DNA from 4 places in the Streptomyces sp. NPDC087215 genome. Region 2 is predicted to be linked to each of the others. Evidence: riboswitches for the same ligand, from Rfam matches in the RefSeq annotation. Region 2 holds a riboswitch; each other region holds the start of a gene.

Evidence for each region. A riboswitch is a leader RNA that binds a small molecule or an ion and turns the genes downstream of it on or off. The one in region 2 is predicted to bind cyclic di-AMP.
Region 1: it holds a riboswitch for cyclic di-AMP, as region 2 does, so the genes downstream of both, ACIO92_RS02675 (peptidoglycan DD-metalloendopeptidase family protein) here and ACIO92_RS09495 (M23 family metallopeptidase) in region 2, are expected to answer to the same signal.
Region 3: it holds a riboswitch for cyclic di-AMP, as region 2 does, so the genes downstream of both, ACIO92_RS25150 (C40 family peptidase) here and ACIO92_RS09495 (M23 family metallopeptidase) in region 2, are expected to answer to the same signal.
Region 4: it holds a riboswitch for cyclic di-AMP, as region 2 does, so the genes downstream of both, ACIO92_RS30085 (LysM peptidoglycan-binding domain-containing protein) here and ACIO92_RS09495 (M23 family metallopeptidase) in region 2, are expected to answer to the same signal.

Annotation. Positions count from the first base shown of each region.
Region 1 covers NZ_JBIUZD010000001.1:640,554-643,953, forward strand. Annotated here, with positions in the region: gene ACIO92_RS02670 (SGNH/GDSL hydrolase family protein) at 1-15, opposite strand, end outside; gene ACIO92_RS02675 (peptidoglycan DD-metalloendopeptidase family protein) at 169-1,146, opposite strand; cyclic di-AMP (ydaO/yuaA leader) riboswitch at 1,151-1,306, opposite strand; gene ACIO92_RS02680 (tyrosine-protein phosphatase) at 1,701-2,522, shown strand; gene ACIO92_RS02685 (DUF6126 family protein) at 2,637-2,792, opposite strand; gene ACIO92_RS02690 (XRE family transcriptional regulator) at 2,825-3,400, opposite strand, start outside.
Region 2 covers NZ_JBIUZD010000003.1:22,867-26,266, reverse strand. Annotated here, with positions in the region: gene ACIO92_RS09500 (PP2C family protein-serine/threonine phosphatase) at 1-987, shown strand, start outside; cyclic di-AMP (ydaO/yuaA leader) riboswitch at 1,189-1,334, shown strand; gene ACIO92_RS09495 (M23 family metallopeptidase) at 1,346-2,464, shown strand; gene ACIO92_RS09490 (aldo/keto reductase) at 2,591-3,400, shown strand, end outside.
Region 3 covers NZ_JBIUZD010000011.1:65,389-68,788, forward strand. Annotated here, with positions in the region: gene ACIO92_RS25140 (8-amino-7-oxononanoate synthase) at 1-537, shown strand, start outside; gene ACIO92_RS25145 (ATP-binding protein) at 706-1,143, shown strand; gene ACIO92_RS25150 (C40 family peptidase) at 1,397-1,873, opposite strand; cyclic di-AMP (ydaO/yuaA leader) riboswitch at 1,877-2,084, opposite strand; gene ACIO92_RS25155 (urease subunit gamma) at 2,614-2,916, shown strand; gene ACIO92_RS25160 (urease subunit beta) at 2,929-3,261, shown strand; gene ACIO92_RS25165 (urease subunit alpha) at 3,254-3,400, shown strand, end outside.
Region 4 covers NZ_JBIUZD010000017.1:58,432-61,831, reverse strand. Annotated here, with positions in the region: gene ACIO92_RS30090 (phosphoribosyltransferase family protein) at 1-1,081, shown strand, start outside; gene ACIO92_RS30085 (LysM peptidoglycan-binding domain-containing protein) at 1,075-1,959, opposite strand; cyclic di-AMP (ydaO/yuaA leader) riboswitch at 1,964-2,150, opposite strand; gene ACIO92_RS30080 (hypothetical protein) at 2,492-3,310, shown strand; gene ACIO92_RS30075 (phosphocholine-specific phospholipase C) at 3,322-3,400, opposite strand, start outside.

The DNA.
Region 1 (3,400 bases), on a different contig from region 2:
CGAATCGTCTGCCACGGGTGGACATCCTTCCCTTTCGGATGTGACCTACGCGACCGTAAGGAGGGGTTGACGCCGGGTGACATATGACACCGATAAAGAAATTGCCAAGCCGGAATACGCCGGAGGCCCGGCACGCACGGGTGCCGGGCCTTCGGTGGGGCGGGTGCGTCAGACGGAGACGCCGTGCTGGCGGAGGTAGGCCAGCGGATCGACGTCGGAGCCGTAGCCCGGCGAGGTCCGGATCTCGAAGTGGAGGTGGGGTCCGGTGGAATTGCCGGTGGAGCCGGAGAGGCCGATCTGCTGTCCGCCGGAGACCGCCTGGCCCGCCGAGACGGCGAGCGAGGAGAGGTGGGCGTACTGCGAGTAGTTGCCGTCGGCGTGCTGGATGACGACCTCGTTGCCGTAGGAGCCGCTCCAGCCCGCCGAGACGACCGTGCCCGCGCCGACGGCGCGGACGGTGGTGCCGGAGGAGGCGATGAAGTCGACACCGGTGTGGTAACCGGAGGACCACATGGAGCCGGAGGCGCGGTACGGGGTGGAGAAGCCGCCGCTGACGGGCTTGACCCAGCCGGAGGAGGAGGCCGAGGAGCCGGAGGACTGCGTCGTGGACGAGCCGGAGTCCGGGGTGGTGGCCTGGGCGGCCGGGCGCTCGGAGCTCCGGGTGGTGTGCGTGGAGTCGCCGGAGTCCTGGGCGGCGGGGGCCTTGCGCTCGGTCTTCGGGGCGGCCGTGGCGGGGCTCTTCGGGGCGGCGGCGGGAGCGGTGCTCCTGGCGCCGAGGGTGAGCTTCATGCCGGGCAGGATGAACGAGGGGTTCTCGCCGACGACCTGGCGGTTGTCCGCGTAGAGCCGCTGCCAGCCACCGGTGAGGTGGTGCTCGGCGGCGATCTTCGAGAGGTGGTCGCCAGGGACGACGGCGTACGTCCTCGGCGCGGCCGGGGCCGCGACCGGCGCCGCGGCGGGCGCCTTGGCCTGGGCGGCGACGGTGACGGTCCGCGCGGGGGCGGCCGGGGCCGTCTGCTCGGCGGCGTGGGCACCGGTGGCGCCGAGGAGCGGGAGGGCGACGACGGCGCCTCCCGTACCGGCGGCGGCGATGCCCCGGGTGAGGGAGTTGTTCCTGGGACGGCGGTGCTTACCCTTCGCGGGCATGGCGAATTCCTCTCCGGCGCCTGCGAGGTGAGCTGTCGGGTTCGGACGGGAGATGTCCGGCCGCGCTCTCGCGCGACTTCACCCCGAGCCGTCCTGCGTCGCGGGACCGGCGTACTTCCTGGGTCCCCCGCTCCTGCCACGCATGGGATGAGTGGAATTCCGGACGGTGGCAGGATTCGGCGGTCCGACCGGATTGACGGTGACGCTAGACGAGCGTTTCGGCGCGAACAAGCCGATGCTTTATCAGTTCGGCGTCCGCTCGCTCCCGGGCCCGGAATTCCGGTCACCCTGCGTGGATGACACTTCTTCGACTCCCTTTTTCCGTAAGGCGATTGCGTCGCGGCCCCGGGCACGATCCGTCACTTCTATGACGCTGCTCACGCTCCGATTCCCATCTCATCTGCAATCAGGGCGTGTTATCCGGAAGGTGTGAATACGGACAGATCGCCCATTCCTAGCCAGGGGGGTGCGCCCCGTTCGTCCTGCCTGGATGATTGGCTCTTGGAATCGGCCCCGTGCCGTACCCCCGAACGCCGAATTCTCCAGGAGCATCCGTGACGCAGCAGCTGCCGCAGGTCCCGCCCGCCGAAGCGAACGAGCCCGAGCTGGCCGAGGTCCGCAACTTCCGGGACGTGGGCGGCCTGCCGACGACGGACGGGCGCGCGGTGCGCCCCGGCCGTCTGTTCCGCAGCGGCCACCTCGCCCACGCGACCGAGGAGGACGCCGCCTTCCTCGCCTCGCTGGACCTGCACACCGTCTTCGACTTCCGCAACCAGGCCGACGTGCGCATCGAGGGGGCGGACGTCGAGCTTCCGGGCGTGCGCAACGTGAACATACCCCTGAACGACCCGGCCGAGGGCAAGGAGTTCTGGCGGCTGGTGCGGGACGGGGACATAGCCCAGCTGCGGGAGATCCTCGGTGGGGACAAGGCCGCCGACCGGATGGCCGATTCCTATCGGAAGATGGTGGTCGAGCGCACCGCCGACCACAGCCGCATCCTGCACGCGCTCGCGGAGAACAGCGTCCCCGCCCTGATGCACTGCGCGGCGGGCAAGGACCGCGCCGGGCTCTCGATCGCGATCACCCTGCTCGCCCTCGGGGTCGAGCGCTCGGCGATCGAGGCCGACTACGTGAAGTCGAACGACCCGCACCGCCGCTACAAGGTGAGCCGCAGCTCCACCGCGTCCGACGCCATGTCGCCCGAGGTGATGGAGCTGCTGAGCCCGCTGTTCGACGCGCGGGTGGAGTATCTGCGGGGCGCCTTCGAGACGATCGAGGAGACCTGGGGCTCGGTGGACACCTACCTCGCCGAGGGCCTCAAGCTGACCCCGGAGACCCTCGGGCGGCTGCGGGAGCGTCTGCTCACCGAGGTCTGAGCCGGACCGTCCGGGCCGCGCCGATCTCTGCGGAGCGCGGCCCCGGCGAACCCGTACGGGGTCCGGTCTCACCGCCCGCCCGCGCGTCGGGCCCACCGCCCCTCGCCGTCCGCGCTACTGGTTCTGCCCGCCCAGCATGAAGAGCAGATACAGGAAGCCGGCGAAGAGGTGGCCCGCCACCAGGTACGCGAAGAGGCGGAGCACCAGGCCCTTGGGGAACTTGCCCTCACCGCGCTCCTCGCCGGTGACCGGTGCGTGCTTCTCGGACATGTCGAACCTTTCGGAGGAAGGGTCAGGCGGGGTCAGCGACGGTGCGGAGTTCCGTCGCCGAGGCACAGCTCGGCGACGGGGCTCTGCATCAGGGTGTGGACGAAGAGCAGCTCGGCCCCGCTGGAGGTCGCGGCGCCGATGCGGTGCGGGGTGAGCGAGTCGAAGTGCGCGCTGTCCCCGGGATCGAGGACGTGGACGGCTTCGCCGAGCGCGAGCCGCACCCGGCCCTCCAGGACGTGGATCCACTCCTCACCGGGGTGGACCCGCACGATGTCCGCCCGGGTGGCGTACGGCACGTGGACCCGCAGGCACTGGAGGGCGCGCCCGGCGCTGCCCGCCTGCCGGTAGATCCAGCCGTCCGCCTCGACGGGCTCGGAACGTCCGGCGCGGACCACGGGGTCCCGTTCGGGGGGTGTCTCCCCCAGCAGCTCGGAGACCGTCGTACCGTAGATGCGGGAGAGGGCGAGGAGCATGGGCAGCGAGGGCTGCCGGTTGCCCGTCTCCAGCCGCGAGAGATGGGCGGGCGAGAGACCGGCGCGCTGGGCGGCGGTCTCCAGGGTCAGTCCCCGGCGTCGGCGCAGGCCCCGCAGCTGCGGGGCGACGTCCGG
Region 2 (3,400 bases):
GGGATCGCCGCCGTCCTGGCCTCCGCCGGGCTCCACCTCTACAACGACACCGCGAGCCGTATCCCGGCCCTCACCGAGACCCTGACCGTCGCCACGGTCTCCGCGCTCGCCCTCCTCATCAACCGGGTCGTGCGCCGCAGCGGCGAGCGGCTCGCCTCGGCGCGGGTCATCGCCGAGACCGTGCAGCGGGCCGTGCTCCCGACGCCCGCCGAGCGGATCGGAGGACTCCAGTGCGCGGCCCGGTACGAGGCGGCGCACGCGGGCGCGTTCATCGGCGGCGACCTGTACGCCGTCCAGGACACCCCCTACGGGGTGCGGCTGGTGGTGGGGGACGTCCGTGGCAAGGGGCTGGAGGCGGTCGAGGCCGTCGCCGTGATCATCGGGGCCTTCCGGGAGGCGGCCGAGCAGGAACGGAACCTGGAGGGCGTGGCCCGCCGTCTCGAAGGGGCGCTGGCCCGGGAGGGCATCCGGAGAGAGGGCATCGACGCCTTCGAGGGGTTCACCACCGCCGTCCTCGCCGAGATCCCGCGCGGGGACGGCGGAGGCACCTTCGACGGTTTCGTACGGACGGTCAACCGGGGGCATCCGCCGCCGCTGCTGCTGCACGGGGACGGGCGCCTCGACCTCCTGGAGCCGTCCGAGCCCGCGCTGCCCCTCGGCATGGGCGATCTGGCGAGTTGGCCCGACCGGGCCGAGGCGCGGCCCTTCCCGCCGGGCGCGACCCTGCTCTTCCACACCGACGGCCTCTCGGAGGCGCGGAACGCGGAGGGCGTCTTCTACGACCCGGGGGCGCGCCTGCTGGGCCGGATCTTCCCGGGCCCCGAGGAACTCCTCGACGCGCTGGTGGACGACGTACGCCTGCACACGGGCGGCGGATCGACGGACGACATGGCCCTGCTCGCGGTGAGCCGCCCGGCGGCGGGGCAGCCGGCGAGGCGGCGGACGATACCGGTGGTGCCGCCGGGCAGACCCGGTCACCGGCTGTAGTCACCGGGTGTCGCTGCGATAACAATTGACATAACGTCAGATCTCGTCGCCCGTGCCGGTCTCCACCGAAGCGCGGCCAACTCGCCCGATTCCCCCTCATTCCTGTTAATGATCAAGAGGGACAGCTTGGAATCGAGCACCCCTGTCTATTAACGTTCGATAACGCAGCGCGGTCGTCCCAGCCGTCGCAAGAGGCGGCACCGTGCGCACGCGCCGAATCCCGAAAGGGAACCGGGGAACCACCACTTGGGGTGAATCGGGCCCTTCGCACCCGTGCGACCGGCCCGTAGGAGACCTTCCTGCTCCGAACCCGTCAGCTAACCCGGTAGGCGAGAAGGAAGGAAAGGAGCGCGCCCCCGTGGCGTCCCACACTCCCGTACCCGAAACCCCCTTCGACGCCTTCGGCGGTGGCTCGGCTCCCGCCGCCCCCGGGACCGAGTGGAACCCGACCGAGGACACCCTCCGCGCCCAGAACCGCTCCGGCGGCCGGCACCGGGTCGTCAAGCAGCGCTCCAACTTCGCCCGTTCCTCCACGGTCCTCGGCGTCGGCGTCATCGCCGCGGTCGGCGCGGGCGGCCTCGCCACCGCGCAGGAGAAGCCGAAGGTCGCGATATCCCTGCCGGACCTCCCGGACGCCCACGACCTCCCCCTCGTCGGCGACCTCCTCCCCGAGGAGGACCACGAGACGGTCCCCGTCGCCCGTGCCAACCCGCACCCGCTGACCGCCTCCTACGCCTCCCTCGACGAGAAGCCGGGCGCCACCACCGCCGTACGGGCCGAGCGGACCGTCACGGCCGCGAGCGCCACCGGCGACGCGGGCGAGGCCCTGCGCGCCCGCATCCTCCAGCAGGCCGAACAGCAGCAGGTCTCCGCCGTCGCCGCCGAGAAGGCCGCAGTGGAGAAGGCGGCGGCCGAGAAGGCGGCGGCGGAGGCGCAGACCAAGGCCGAGGCCGCGAAGAAGGCGGTCGCCGAGGCGGAGGCGAAGGCCAGGGCGAAGGCGGAGGCGGAGGCGAAGGCCGAGGCGGAAGCCGCCGCCAAGGCCAAGGAGGAGGCCGAGCGCCTCGCCCGGCTCGCCGCGAGCTACTCGCTGCCGGTCTCCTCGTACACCCTCACCGCCACCTACATGCAGTCCGGCTCGATGTGGTCCTCCGGCCAGCACACCGGCCTCGACTTCGCCGCCCCCACCGGGACCCCGGTCAAGGCGGTGCACGGCGGCACCATCAAGTCGGCGGGCTGGTCCGGCTCGTACGGCTACCGGATCGTCCTGGAACTGCCCGACGGCAGCGAGGTCTGGTACTGCCACCTCTCGTCCATGACGGTCGGTGCGGGCCAGTCCGTCGGCACCGGCGAGACCATCGGCCGCGTCGGCGCCACCGGCAACGTCACCGGCGCCCACCTCCACATGGAGGTCCACACCCCCGGCGGCGCGGGCGTCGACCCGGCCTCCTGGCTCCGCTCCAAGGGCCTGTCGCTCTGACCGCGCCCCCGTCCCGGAACGCTCCGGGACGGGACCGGGTCCTCCCCTACGGGCCGGAGCCCTCCCTTACGGGGCCCACCCTGATGGGGCCGGAATACTCCGGGCGAAGCGGAAGTTGAGCGTCCCATGACTTCTCTCCGCCCGCTGGGCAGTTCCGACCTGCGCGTCTTCCCGCTCGCCCTCGGCGGCAACGTCTTCGGCTGGACCGCCGACGAAGCGCAGTCCTTCGCGGTCCTCGACGCCTACGCGGCGGCGGGCGGCAACTTCGTCGACTCGGCCGACGCCTACTCCGCCTGGGCCGAAGGCAACGAGGGCGGCGAGTCCGAGACGGTCATCGGCCGCTGGCTCGCCTCCCGGGGCAACCGCGACGACATCGTCGTCGCCACCAAGGTCGGCGCCCACCCGCGCTTCAAGGGCCTCTCCGCGACCACCATCAAGGCGGGCGCCGAGGCGTCCCTGCGCCGCCTCGGCACCGACCGCGTCGACCTCTACTACACCCACTTCGACGACGAGACGGTCCCCGTGGAGGAGATCGTCACCGCTCTCGACCAGCTCGTGAAGGAGGGCAAGGTGCGGGCCGTCGCCGCCTCCAACATCTCCCCGGAGCGGCTGCGCGCCTCCCTCGACTTCGCCGAGTCCGAGGGCCTCACCCGGTACGTGGCCCTCCAGCCGCACTACAACCTGGTCTCCCGCGACACCTACGAGGGCCCCCTCCTGGAGACCGTCGAGCGGGCCGGGCTCTCCGCCGTCCCGTACTACGGCCTCGCCGCGGGCTTCCTCACCGGCAAGTACCGCCCCGGCGCCGCCGTCGACAGCGTCCGCGCCACCGGGGCGGCCGGGCACCTGGACACCGAGCGCGGCCGGGCCGTCCTCTCCGCGCTCGACACCGTCGCCGGGGCGCACGGCGCCGAACCGGCCACCGTCGCCCTCGCCTGG
Region 3 (3,400 bases), on a different contig from region 2:
GTCCTCGGCGACGGCGGTCGGGGGGCCCTGCACGGGGCCGGGCTCGCGGGCGACGAGGACGTGGTGGCCACCGTCACCCTGTCGAAGTCCCTCGGCAGTCAGGGCGGCGCGGTCCTCGGCCCGGCCCGGGTGGTCGAGCACCTGGTCAACGCGGCCCGCACCTTCATCTTCGACACCGGTCTCGCCCCGGCCGCCGCCGGGGGCGCGCTGGCGGCCCTGCGTCTGCTGGCGGCCGAGCCGGGTCTCGCGGAGCGGACCCGTACGGTTGCCACCACCCTGCACCGGCTCCTCACCGGGGCGGGTCTGACGGCCGCCCGGCCCGACGCGGCCGTGGTCTCGGTGCGCGCCCCCTCCCCGGAGGCGGCGCTGCGCTGGGCGGCGGACTGCCGGGAGCGGGGGCTCGCGGTCGGCTGTTTCCGGCCGCCCTCCGTGCCCGACGGGGTCTCGCGGCTACGGCTCACGGCCCGCGCGGATCTGACGGACGAGCGGATCGCGTACGCGGTGGAAACGATCCTGCGGACGGCTCCGGCCGGCTGACCCGGCGGACGGCGGCCCGGTGCGTCCCGGGGCCTTCGCGTTCACCGCTTCGGGCGACAGATGGGGACATATCTTGGGAGAACGCCTCCCGGCGCGGCCCGATCGGTGGCAGTCTGACGCGCAGTGCGATCCGGGGCAGCGGCCCCGGCGGAAAGGGACGGCGTCGCCATGGCAGACCAGCAGGAAGCATCCGTCACTCTGCCGAGCGAACCCGCCTCGGTGTCCACGGCCCGGCGGTTCGTGGCGGAGGTTCTCGGCTGCTGGGGCCTGGACGACGCCACGGAGACCGCGGACGCGATCCGGATCGTCGTCTCCGAGCTGGCCACCAACGCCGTGCTGCACACCCTCGGCCAGTCGCCCACCTTCACGGTGGACCTCAGGCTCGACCGGGAGGAGCAGCTGCACATCGGTGTCACCGACAGTCATCCGAGGCTGCCGCGCCGTCTGCCCGCCGCGGTCCAGCAGGACAACGGCAGGGGCATGGTCATCGTCAGGGCCCTCGCGGCGGAGGCCGGCGGGCGTCTCTCCGTGACCCCGATCGAGGAGGGCGGCAAGACGGTCCGGATCTCCCTCCCGTGGACCCCCGCCCCGCTGGCCAGCCGCTGACGGACCCGCGTGGGGCGGGTCCGTCGTCGTGACCCGGGCCGATGCCGTCGTCGCGGGCCCGAGAGGGGCCCCGGAGGCGGCTTCCGCGGGGGACGCGCGGTCGCCGGGACCGTACCGCCAGGGGTCGGCCCGGGTCCGTGCGGGATGCGGCGGCGCCACCGCACCCCGCACGGACCGGCGCCGTCCGTTCCGCCTGATCAGTTCACGGACCGGCCCCGGGTCAGTTCACGGACCGGCCGTCGGTTCCGCCGGGTCAGCGGACGCGGCCGTAGTAGATCTTGGACGACCAGATCTTGTCGAGCTTCACCCAGGACCCCGTCTTGGGCGAGTGCCAGATCTTGCCGCTCCCGGCGTAGATGCCCACGTGGTAGACCCTTCCGCCGGAGTGGAAGAAGACCAGGTCCCCCTTCTGCCGTGAGGCGGCGGAGACGCGTGTGGTTCTGTTGTACTGCTGCTGCGCGGTGCGGGGCAGCGACTTGCCCGCCTTCTGGTACGCGTAGAGCGTCAGACCGGAGCAGTCGAACCTGGAGGGTCCGGCGCTCCCGTACCGGTACGGTGCTCCCTTCTTGGACGCGGCGACGCTCAGTGCCTTGTTCGCGTAGTTCGTCGCTGCCTGGGCCTCCGGCGCCGCACCCGGTGCGAGCAGCGTGCCGCCGACGGCGGCGAGAGTGAGAGCCGAGACGGCTCCGACCCGGGACAGCAGGGACGGGACGTGCATCTGCGCAGTCATGCGCAACCCTTCGTCAGCCGCCTGTGAAGGATGACCTGTCGGGTTCGGGCAGGCGAAGATGCCCGGCCGCGGTTGCGGCTTCACCCCAAGGGGCGGCCCCGCTGTGGGAAACAGCGCGTACGCCCCGTAAAAATCGGGTCCTCCACTCCTGCCGGTCCAATCCTGTCGACCAGACGTCCGGGACAGCGGCAGGACTCGGCGTCCGCCCGGACCGCCCCGCCGCGGCGGCGGGGGCTTGTCGTCGACAGGGATCTTGACTCACACCAGGGGTGAAATCCGAGTGGAAACGGCGATATGTGAGGCTCCTCACGACTGATCCGTTCGGGTGGACAGGAGGGTTTCGTGATCATCGGAGGTACCCCCGGCGAGCCCCGCACCAGCGATGGAACGTTCGATTCCGCCAGATGAGTACATCGATGGCGCAAGTTGACCGGTCTGAATATCGACTCGTCGACTACTCCGAACGAGGGAGGGATTCTGCGACACGTGTCGGCCGTCCGGCCCTCGACACGACACGGCCGGATGTCGATCCGTCAGGGGAGGGTCCGGCTCCGTATGTACCGTCGTCGGTCCGATGATCATGTGATCGCAAAGGCGTAGTTAACCAGCCGGAAAAACTTCCGCCCTAACGTGCAATGTCTGCCGGTGTACCGCGCTCCAGCATTCAACAAGGTGTTGAAGCTCGGTAGGGTCCGCAGCTGTCCGGGTCCCGTCCCGGCGGACGACTGTGAGGTGGAAGTGTGCAATTGAGCCCGCACGAGCAGGAACGCCTGCTCATCCATGTGGCCGCCGACGTGGCCGAGAAGCGCAGGGCACGCGGTGTGCGACTCAACCACCCCGAGGTCGTCGCGCTGATCACCGCTCATGTCCTCGAAGGCGCCAGGGACGGCCGCACGGTCGCCGAACTGATGGCCTCCGGACGCCAGGTGCTCACCCGCGACGAGGTCATGGAGGGCGTCCCCGAGATGATCCACGACGTCCAGGTCGAGGCCACCTTCCCGGACGGCACCAAGCTCGTCACCGTCCACGACCCCATCGTCTGAACGGACGCGCCGATGATCCCCGGAGAGATCCTGTACGCGGACGGCCCCGTCCCCCTCAACGAGGGGCGCCCCGTCACGCGTCTGACCGTGCTCAACGCCGCCGACCGGCCCGTCCAGGTCGGCTCCCACTACCACTTCGCCGAGGTCAACCCCGGACTCGAGTTCGACCGTGCCGCCGCGCGCGGACAGCGGCTGCACATCGCCGCCGGAACCGCCGTCCGCTTCGAACCCGGCATCCCCGTCGAGGTCGAACTCGTTCCCCTCACCGGCCGCCGGATCGTCCCCGGTCTGCGCGGCGAGACCGCGGGTCCCCTGGACGCGAACGAAGAGGACTCCCGTGCCTGATCTGCACCGCGCCGTCTACGCCGACCTGTTCGGCCCCACCACCGGCGACCGCCTCCGGCTCGCCGACACCGACCTCTTCGTGGAGATCGAGGAGGACCGCAGCGGAGGCCCCGGCCGGGCCGGGGACGAAGCCGTCTTC
Region 4 (3,400 bases), on a different contig from region 2:
ACTCGCGGCCGTGGAGGAGCGTGAGCTGCGGGAACTGGAGCGGCGGGGCCGCCGCTACCGGGGGAGCGGGCCTCCCGAACCGCTCGGGGGCCGGACGGTCCTGGTCGTCGACGACGGGCTCGCCACCGGGGCCACCGCCCTCGCGGCCTGCCGGGTGGTACGGGCCGGGGGCGCCGCCCGGATCGTCCTCGCGGTCCCGGTCGCCCCGCGCGACTGGACGGCCCGGCTGGGCGGCGAGGCCGACGAGACGGTGAGCGTCCGCACACCGGACCCGTTCTTCGCGATCGGACGGTTCTACCGGGACTTCTCGCAGACCCCGGACACCGAGGTGATCGCGTGCCTGGAGCGGAACCGGGCCGCGCGGGGGCGGGCGGCCAGGGGCGCGGACGGTCGGACGGTCCGGGACGCGGACGCTGCGGCGGCCGTTCCGGGCGGGGGCGGGCCCGTGGCGCGGGACGTCCGCGTCCCGTTCCCCGGCGGCGAGCTGCCAGGACGGCTCGTGGTGCCCGAGGGCGCCACCGGCGTCGTGCTCTTCGCCCACGGCAGCGGCAGCGGCAGGCACAGCCCCCGCAACCGCGCCGTCGCGGCGGCGCTGAACCGGGCCGGGCTCGGCACGCTCCTGTTCGACCTGCTCACCGAGGCCGAGGCGGCCGACCGGGCGCTGGTCTTCGACGCGCCGCTGCTCGCCGGGCGGCTGGCCGGGGCCACGGAGTGGCTGGCAGGGGACCCGGCGGGCGCCGGACTGCCGCTCGGGTACTTCGGGGCGAGCACCGGGGCCGCCGCCGCGCTGTGGGCGGCGGGCGATCCCGCCTCCCGGGTGGCCGCCGTCGTCTCGCGGGGCGGTCGGCCGGACCTCGCCGCGAGACGGCTGGGACTGGTGCGCGCCCCGACGCTGCTGGTCGTGGGCGGCCGTGACGCACGGGTCGTCGAGCTGAACCGGCGGGCCCGGTCGCTGCTGCGCTGCGAGAACGGGCTCGCCCTGGTGCCGGGCGCCGGTCACCTCTTCGAGGAGCCGGGCGCCCTGGAGGAGGTGGCCGAGCTCGCCACCTCCTGGTTCACCGGGCACCTGCGGGATCAGTAGGCCCCGTTGACGTTGTCGATGGAGCCGTAGCGGTCGGCCGCGTAGTTGCAGGCGGCGGTGATGTTGGCGACCGGGTCGTACAGGTCCACGGGAGTGCCCGGCACGTGGTAGGCGAGGAAGGTCGGCTCGATGACCTGGAGCAGCCCCTTGGAGGGCGTGCCCGCCACCGCGTTGGAGTCCCAGAGGTTGATGGCCCGGGGGTTGCCGGAGGACTCGCGCATCACATTGCGGAGGATGCCGTCGTACGAGCCGGGGATGCCGTGCCGGGCCATGACGTCCAGGGACTCCCGGATCCAGCCGTCGAGGTTGTCGGTGTACTGGACGGCGGCGATCGGGACGGCCTTCAGGGCGACGGTGGCGGCGGAGGAGACCGCCCCGGTGGCGGAGGCGCCGGTGCCGGTGGCCACGGCGGGGACGGCCCGGCTCTCGGAACGGTTCGCCCGTTCGGCGGAGTCGGACGCCTTCCGCGCCTGTGCGGGGGCGGCCTTCGCGGAAATCCGATGAATCGTCAGTTCAAGGCCGGGGTGAATGAGTGACGGATTGTCACCCACGGCGTTCTTGTTGATCCGGTAAAGGTCTTCCCAGCCGCCCTGAATTCCCTTCTTCTGGGCGATGAGGGAAAGGGAGTCACCGCTGACGACCGTGTAGGTGCGGGCGGCGGCGGGGGCGGCCGGGGCCTTCGCGGGGGCGGCGGGGGCGGCTGCCGGGGCGGCGACGGCGGTGCGGGCGACGGTTTCCTGGACTCCGGAAACGGGCGCGGCACCGGCCATGGCGGGGGCGATCAGGGGCAGGGCCAGGGCGGCTCCACCTGTGCTGATCAGCGCCCAGCCACGGGAGACGGAGCGGCGGGGGCGGCGGTGCTTGCTCTGTGCGGGCATGGCGGATTCCTCTCCGGCGCCTGCGGGGTGAGCTGTCGGGTTCGGACGGGAGATGTCCGGCCGCGCGCACGCGGCTGCACCCCGAGCCGCCCCGGATTCCCGGGTCGGCGTATTCGTGGGTCCCCCGCTCCTGCCGTCGGGTGAAAAGGGGAAGTATTTCGAACGGTGGCAGGATTCGGCGATCCGCTCGAATGCAGGTGACCGTAGGGCAGCCATACGGTGCGGAACAAGAGGATCAGTGCGGAGAAATGCGGAAAGGATCACGGAATTCTGATTGTTCAAGATCGAACGCGGCCGGGGCGGGCGGGGAATTCCTTGCCCGGTACGGGCCCTGAGCCCTCGGCCTCCCGGTTCACCGCAAGGAGAGTGAGTCGCGTCACGCGGAAGCGGATGTCCCGATATGGTGCTTAGTTCCGTTAATAGGGAAGTGCGACATAAGGACTAGTCGCCACGACGGGCATTCAATGTCAAAAGTCGCAAAACGGGCATTTGACATGAAAGATGAGGGTGATCCCGACCGAGGAGCCCCCGGATGCCACCCACCGCCCCCCAGCTCAGCCCCGACGACCTCGACCGCGAGGCCGCCGCCCTCCATGACAGCGACGCCTGGCAGCGGATTGTCGAGGAGTGGACCGCCGCCGTGCCCGCCGCGACCCCTTCCGCTTCTCCGGCCCTGACCCCGACGGCGTCCCCGATCCCGATCCCGACCCTGACCGTGTCCCCGGCCCCGGCCCCGGCCCCGGCCCCGGCCCCGGCCCCGGCCCCGGCCCCGGCCGTGTCCCCGGCCCCGCTTCCGCTGGCGCCCGTGCCCGGCCCGCCGCCCGCTCGCGTGCCCGTCCTCGCGCCCCCGCCCGCACCCGGCGAGGACGCGGACCCCGAGGCGTGGCGGCGGCTGCTCACCGTCCCGGTGGACCGGCTCGTCGCCGACGCGCTCGGCACCCTGCCCCCGCCCCCGCCCGTCGAGCGCCGCCTCCCCGGTCGGATCGGAGCCGTCCTCCCCGACCGGCTGCACGCCTGGCGCCGGATCGGCAGCCCGGAGCTGCGCCCCTCGGTCCACCTCGGCTACGCCCGCCTCGTCCTGACGGAGTGGGGCTGGCAGAACACCCCGTACCGGCTGCGTGACGCCCGGGGTGCCCGGTGCGTGTGCGGCGCCCTGCTCGCCGCCCACCGCCTGGGATACGGCGGCGGGGCGACCATGAACGAGGCGGCGGCCTGGATCATGACCGAACTGCGCTCGCGCGGATGGCACGAGCTGATCGGGCCGTGGAACCGGGCCCCCGGCCGCACGGCGGGCGACGCGGTGGCCCTGCTCGACGCCACGATCCGCCGCGCCGCGCTCGCCGGGCGCTGAGCCGCCCCGGATCAGCCGCTGACGCTCGGTGCCCCGGTCTCGATGTGTCCGGTGTACCGGCGCGACCAGGTCCCGTCGAGGTCGGCGAGG